2 regions of the Bacillus sp. FSL R7-0646 genome follow, and region 2 is predicted to be linked to the other one. Evidence: a T-box and tRNA genes for the amino acid it is inferred to sense, from the RefSeq annotation. Region 2 holds a T-box; the other holds one or more tRNA genes.
What was found. A T-box is a leader RNA that pairs with one kind of tRNA and senses whether it is charged. The one in region 2 lies ahead of ileS (isoleucine--tRNA ligase), so its partner is inferred to be a tRNA-Ile.

Region 1 (3,243 bases), 1.4 Mb from region 2:
TCTGGGTGTTCAAATCCGAATTTTAAAGCGGAAATATGAAGCCAATAAGCACATTGGCATGCATAAAATCAGTGAAGCCAGGGAGTAAAACCCATGCAAATAGAAGAGTGGATGCTGGATGTTCCGGCAAATGGATTTCGAGGGATTGAGGTAGCTGGAGGATTGACAAATGAATGCGTATATTTTGAGCAGTACGACGTTCATTTTCAAAACACGCCGCTTGCTATTAAGAGTCGGGATAGAGAGAGTCGAGAAGCGAAATATATTGCTTATCGTTCGAAACGGGCTTAAAATTGTTTTGAAAAATCAATTCGAATACAAATTTACCATGGGGAAGAGACAGGAATTCATGGAGCGTCTGGAGAACCTATTATAAGCCGTCAATAGGGATAAATGTTGCTCCTAAGCTTTTGATGCCATCATGCGGATTGAGCGGAACGAAGTATCCATATTCGTCTGTTGTGATAGAATAAACTGAAAATAAAATTTTTTTAATATAGCCTTTACAAATGGGTGTATTCCCGTATATAATAGTCCTTGTCAGATCGAGAGTTACTCCAACAACTGACGCGGAGGATTAGCTCAGCTGGGAGAGCATCTGCCTTACAAGCAGAGGGTCGGCGGTTCGATCCCGTCATCCTCCACCATTCATATTGGAATGGGCCGGTGTAGCTCAATTGGTAGAGCAACTGAATCGTAATCAGTAGGTTGGGGGTTCAAGTCCTCTTGCCGGCACCACGATTTTATGATACAATATAAAAGTTGCTGAAAAAAGACAGATAGCTTTCGAAAAAGTCTTCAGATTTCATTGCAGTATTGGAGCCATTAGCTCAGTTGGTAGAGCATCTGACTTTTAATCAGAGGGTCGAAGGTTCGAGTCCTTCATGGCTCACCATTTCATGCGGATGTGGCGGAATTGGCAGACGCGCTAGAATCAGGCTCTAGTGTCTTTTAAAGACGTGGGGGTTCAAGTCCCTTCATCCGCATTGCCAATCTATTTTGCGGAAGTAGTTCAGTGGTAGAACACCACCTTGCCAAGGTGGGGGTCGCGGGTTCGAATCCCGTCTTCCGCTTAATCATCCAGCGCCCGTAGCTCAATTGGATAGAGCGTTTGACTACGGATCAAAAGGTTAGGGGTTCGACTCCTCTCGGGCGCGCCATTATATAACGGGAAGTAGCTCAGCTTGGTAGAGCACATGGTTTGGGACCATGGGGTCGCAGGTTCGAATCCTGTCTTCCCGACCACTATTCGGGGCCTTAGCTCAGCTGGGAGAGCGCCTGCTTTGCACGCAGGAGGTCAGCGGTTCGATCCCGCTAGGCTCCACTTTGTTATCTTTAATATTCACCATGGCGGTGTAGCTCAGCTGGCTAGAGCGTACGGTTCATACCCGTGAGGTCGGGGGTTCGATTCCCTCCGCCGCTATTAAAGGACCTTTAGCTCAGTTGGTTAGAGCAGACGGCTCATAACCGTCCGGTCGTAGGTTCGAGTCCTACAAGGTCCACCATTGTTACGGAGGAATACCCAAGTCTGGCTGAAGGGATCGGTCTTGAAAACCGACAGGGGTGTCAAAGCCCGCGGGGGTTCGAATCCCTCTTCCTCCGCCATATATTATTTATTATTTTGATCATCGCGGGGTGGAGCAGTTCGGTAGCTCGTCGGGCTCATAACCCGAAGGTCGCAGGTTCAAATCCTGCCCCCGCAACCAAATTCACTCATTAAATGAGGATTGCCCGAAAGGTGCAGCCAAAATGGTCCGGTAGTTCAGTTGGTTAGAATGCCTGCCTGTCACGCAGGAGGTCGCGGGTTCGAGTCCCGTCCGGACCGCCATTTTAACAAAGGCTCGGTAGCTCAGTTGGTAGAGCAACGGACTGAAAATCCGTGTGTCGGCGGTTCGATTCCGTCCCGAGCCACCATTTTACAATTCTATATATTGCGGCGGTTGTGGCGAAGTGGTTAACGCACCAGATTGTGGCTCTGGCATTCGTGGGTTCGATTCCCATCAACCGCCCCATGCGAAATGCGGGTGTAGTTTAGTGGTAAAACCTCAGCCTTCCAAGCTGATGTCGTGGGTTCGATTCCCATCACCCGCTCCATTTGCATATCATGGGCCTGTAGCTCAGCTGGTTAGAGCGCACGCCTGATAAGCGTGAGGTCGATGGTTCGAGTCCATTCAGGCCCACCATGATATTCCGCAGTAGCTCAGTGGTAGAGCTATCGGCTGTTAACCGATCGGTCGCAGGTTCGAATCCTGCCTGCGGAGCCATGGAGAAGTACTCAAGTGGCTGAAGAGGCGCCCCTGCTAAGGGTGTAGGTCGCGTAAGCGGCGCGAGGGTTCAAATCCCTCCTTCTCCGCCATTTTTTCAATAAGGCCCGTTGGTCAAGTGGTTAAGACACCGCCCTTTCACGGCGGTAACACGGGTTCGAATCCCGTACGGGTCATCATGTTAAACTCTGCATCATTTCGATGCGGAGTTTTTTTATATTCAAATATGACATCAGTCAATGTTTAAAAGGAAAATTGTTGAACTTTGTCAATAAAAAGAAGCGCTTTCATTAAAGGGATCAAGCCATATTATCCGAATAAAAGAGTATTCTTTAAATATAGTGGCAGAAAGGATGAAATCAATGGCTGGTGTGAGTGCCTCGGATATTAAAGCGCATCTCTTTCATGAAGGTCGGCTTTATGAAAGCTACAGGTTCTTCGGCGCTCATCAGACGGAACAGGACGGCCGCCAAGGCTTCCGTTTCTGTGTTTGGGCCCCGCATGCGAAGGAGGTTCGAATCGCCGGAACGTTTAACGGCTGGTCCGGTGTCCTGCACCGAATGGAAAAGCGTCATCAGGAAGGCATATGGGAACTGTTTATCCCCGGTATTGGAGAAGGGGAGCTGTATAAATATGAAATGATTACAGCCGCAAATGAAACGAAATTGAAGGCTGATCCTTATGCTTTTTTTTCTGAAGTGAGGCCGAAAACGGCATCGGTCACTTATCAATTGGCCGGATACCAATGGGGCGACCGGAAGTGGCAAAAGAAAAAGCAGCAAAAAGCCGTGTATGAAAAACCGATTTCCATCTACGAGCTTCATATCGGTTCGTGGAAAAAGAAAGCGGATGGACGTTTTTTCACATACCGGGAACTGAGCGAAACGGTCATTCCTTACGTCAAAGAACACGGATTCACACATATCGAGCTGATGCCGCTGACAGAGCACCCGTTTGACCGTTCATGGGGCTACCAGAC
Region 2 (3,243 bases):
GCGGGCTGTGCTGTTCCCCGAATATGCCGAGCCGTCTGCCGAAGATTTTCAGCTTCAAGCCTGGGAAGTCATCTACCCGCAAAAATTTGCCTCCATCGAGCATCGCGAGCTTCTCGGCTCATTGATGGGCATCGGATTGAAGCGCCAAAAGTTCGGCGATCTGATCTTTTCGGACGGAACATGGCAGTTTATCTGTTCGGAAGAAGTCGCTGATTTTGTTTTCACCCAGCTGACACAAATCGGCAAGGTGAAAGTTTCCCTTGAAAAAATTCCGCTTTCAAAGCTTAAAGTACCGGAGCAGGATGTCGAAATAAGGGATGATACGGTTTCATCTTTGAGGCTTGATGCGATTTGCTCGGCAATGAGCAGGCAATCCCGGCAGAAAGCACAGGTTCTTGTGAAAAACGGCCTCGTGAAAGTGAACTGGAAAGTCATCGAAGACCCTTCATATGCACTGGCTGAAGGGGATATGGTTTCGATCCGGGGATTTGGCCGCTTCAGAATGAAAAACATTGACGGCAAAACGAAGAAGGGCAAATGGAGATTGACGTTTGAAAAACAAAAATGACGCGTTTTAACAGTTTTTTCTCCGCCCGGTCGAATTTTGCTTTATAATGTTGACTAGGACAAGTGTACATAAAGAAAAAAATGGAGGTGGGCAGCATGCCTTTGACGCCAAATGACATTCATAATAAAACATTTACGAAAGCGTTCCGCGGCTATGATGAAGATGAAGTGAACGAATTCCTGGCCCAGGTGAGGAAGGATTATGAGATCATTCTGCGCAAAAAAAATGAGCTTGAAACAAAGGTGAACGAGCTTGACGAGCGTCTCGGCCATTTTTCGACGATCGAAGAGACGTTGAATAAATCGATCCTTGTCGCACAGGAAGCGGCAGAAGACGTAAAGCGCAATTCCGAGAAAGAAGCGAAGCTCATCATCCGTGAAGCTGAGAAAAACGCAGATCGGATCATTAATGAGTCTCTTTCAAAATCGAGAAAGATCGCTATGGAAATCGAAGAGCTGAAAAAGCAGTCAAAAGTGTTCAGAACCCGTTTCCAAATGCTGATCGAAGCGCAGCTTGACCTGTTGAAAAACGATGACTGGGATCATTTGCTTGAATACGAAGTAGACGCAGTAATGGATGAAAAGGAATAGATTTTCGTTTGCAATCTTGACATACCGTCATCTGTTCGCATATAATACGTTCATAAATTGAGTGAAAAACGTTTGAGAGGGACAGACATTGATTCCTGAAAACAATGAAAGCGACCCGGGGGCGGTGTAAGCCCGGGATTGTTGGAATCGTTGTGTATCAGCCCTCAAGTTTCCTTTCTGAACCGTCCAGTAGGAAAGGACGTCCCATCACGTTACGATGTTTGAGCGGATAAGCCGAATCGGCTTGTCTAAAAGGGTGGTACCGCGAGATCAAAGCCTTCTCGTCCCTTATGGGATGAAAAGGCTTTTTTTGTTTTAGAAAAGATGTTTTGGAGGAATGGTAATGGATTATAAAGACACGCTCTTAATGCCGAAAACAGATTTTCCGATGAGAGGAAACCTGCCGAACCGCGAACCTGAAATCCAGGGGAAATGGGAGGATATGGACATTTACAGCCTCGTTCAGAAACGTACCGAAGGCCGGCCGATGTTCGTGCTTCATGACGGACCGCCGTATGCGAACGGCGATATTCATATGGGGCATGCGCTTAACAAAGTACTGAAGGATTTCATCGTCCGTTCGAGATCGATGAGCGGCTATCATGCGCCGTACGTTCCGGGCTGGGACACACACGGCCTGCCGATTGAAACAGCGCTCACGAAGAACAAAAAAGTGAAGCGCAAAGAAATGACAGTTGCCGAATTCCGCAAACTTTGCGAAGAATATGCATGGCAGCAAATCGAAGGCCAAAAAGCGCAATTTAAGCGGCTCGGTGTCAGAGGAGATTGGGAAAATCCATACGTGACGCTTAAGCCTGAGTTTGAAGCGCAGCAAATTAAAGTATTCGGCGAAATGGCGAAAAAAGGCTATATTTACAAAGGGAAGAAGCCGGTTTACTGGTCTCCTTCAAGTGAGTCTGCTCTGGCTGAAGCGGAAATCGAGTACCATGATAAACGCTCTCCGTCTATCTATGTTGCATTTGATGTAAAGGATGGAAAAGGCGTATTAACAAACGGCGAAAAGATTGTCATCTGGACGACAACGCCGTGGACAATCCCGGCCAACCTCGGCATCGCCGTACATCCTGAACTGGAGTACAGCGTCGTTGCTACCGGCGGCGCGCGCTACGTGATGGCAAGCGCATTGATTGAAAGCGTGGCAAAAGCGATCGGCTTTGAAGATCATGAAGTCGTTCAGACTGTTAAAGGTAAAGATTTGGAACATATCGTCGCAGTTCATCCTCTATACGGCAGAGATTCGCTTGTGATGCTCGGCGAACACGTAACAACAGATGCCGGTACAGGCTGCGTTCATACCGCTCCAGGACACGGGGAAGACGACTTTATCATCGGTCAAAAATACGGGCTTGACGTGCTTTGTCCGGTTGATGAAAAAGGACATATGACGAGCGAAGCCCCTGGTTTTGAAGGACTGTTTTACGATCAGGCCAACAAGCCGATTACAGAACAGCTCGAAGAAAAAGGCGCTTTGCTGAAGCTTGATTTCATCACTCACTCCTATCCGCACGACTGGAGAACGAAAAAACCGACTATTTTCCGTGCAACCGCCCAATGGTTCGCTTCCATCAAAGACTTTAGAGACGAGCTTCTTGAAGCGGTTAAAAAAACTAAATGGGTGCCTGAATGGGGCGAGACACGCCTCTACAATATGATCCGCGACCGCGGCGACTGGTGTATTTCAAGACAGCGCGCATGGGGCGTGCCGATTCCGGTATTTTATGCGGAAAACGGGGAGCCGATCATCACGGACGAAACGATCAACCACGTTTCTGAACTATTCAGGGAGCACGGTTCGAACATTTGGTTTGAAAAAGAAGCGAATGAACTGCTTCCGGAAGGCTTTACTCACCCTGGAAGCCCGAACGGCAAGTTTACAAAAGAGCAGGACATCATGGACGTCTGGTTTGATTCAGGTTCGTCTCATCAGGCCGTACTGGAAGAGCGCGAAGATCTTGTAAGACCTGCCGACTTGTATCTGGAAGGATCTGACCAATACCGCGGCTGGTTTAACTCATCGATTTCGACAGCGGTTGCCGTAACAGGCAAAGCACCTTATAAAGGCGT

Region 1: it has a tRNA-Ile gene. The T-box ahead of ileS (isoleucine--tRNA ligase) is inferred to sense a tRNA for this amino acid. The anticodon was not compared.

Annotation. Positions count from the first base shown of each region.
Region 1 covers NZ_CP150217.1:3,106,211-3,109,453, reverse strand. Annotated here, with positions in the region: gene MKY62_RS16210 (hypothetical protein) at 94-291, shown strand; tRNA gene MKY62_RS16205 (tRNA-Val) at 572-647, shown strand; tRNA gene MKY62_RS16200 (tRNA-Thr) at 663-738, shown strand; tRNA gene MKY62_RS16195 (tRNA-Lys) at 820-895, shown strand; tRNA gene MKY62_RS16190 (tRNA-Leu) at 902-986, shown strand; tRNA gene MKY62_RS16185 (tRNA-Gly) at 1,002-1,073, shown strand; tRNA gene MKY62_RS16180 (tRNA-Arg) at 1,084-1,160, shown strand; tRNA gene MKY62_RS16175 (tRNA-Pro) at 1,169-1,245, shown strand; tRNA gene MKY62_RS16170 (tRNA-Ala) at 1,252-1,324, shown strand; tRNA gene MKY62_RS16165 (tRNA-Met) at 1,350-1,423, shown strand; tRNA gene MKY62_RS16160 (tRNA-Ile) at 1,429-1,505, shown strand; tRNA gene MKY62_RS16155 (tRNA-Ser) at 1,513-1,605, shown strand; tRNA gene MKY62_RS16150 (tRNA-Met) at 1,630-1,706, shown strand; tRNA gene MKY62_RS16145 (tRNA-Asp) at 1,752-1,828, shown strand; tRNA gene MKY62_RS16140 (tRNA-Phe) at 1,839-1,914, shown strand; tRNA gene MKY62_RS16135 (tRNA-His) at 1,937-2,012, shown strand; tRNA gene MKY62_RS16130 (tRNA-Gly) at 2,021-2,094, shown strand; tRNA gene MKY62_RS16125 (tRNA-Ile) at 2,107-2,183, shown strand; tRNA gene MKY62_RS16120 (tRNA-Asn) at 2,190-2,264, shown strand; tRNA gene MKY62_RS16115 (tRNA-Ser) at 2,266-2,356, shown strand; tRNA gene MKY62_RS16110 (tRNA-Glu) at 2,369-2,440, shown strand; partial or broken gene glgB (1,4-alpha-glucan branching enzyme) at 2,627-3,243, shown strand, end outside.
Region 2 covers NZ_CP150217.1:1,690,918-1,694,160, forward strand. Annotated here, with positions in the region: gene MKY62_RS08685 (RNA-binding protein) at 1-568, shown strand, start outside; gene MKY62_RS08690 (DivIVA domain-containing protein) at 664-1,158, shown strand; T-box leader at 1,221-1,450, shown strand; gene ileS (isoleucine--tRNA ligase) at 1,502-3,243, shown strand, end outside.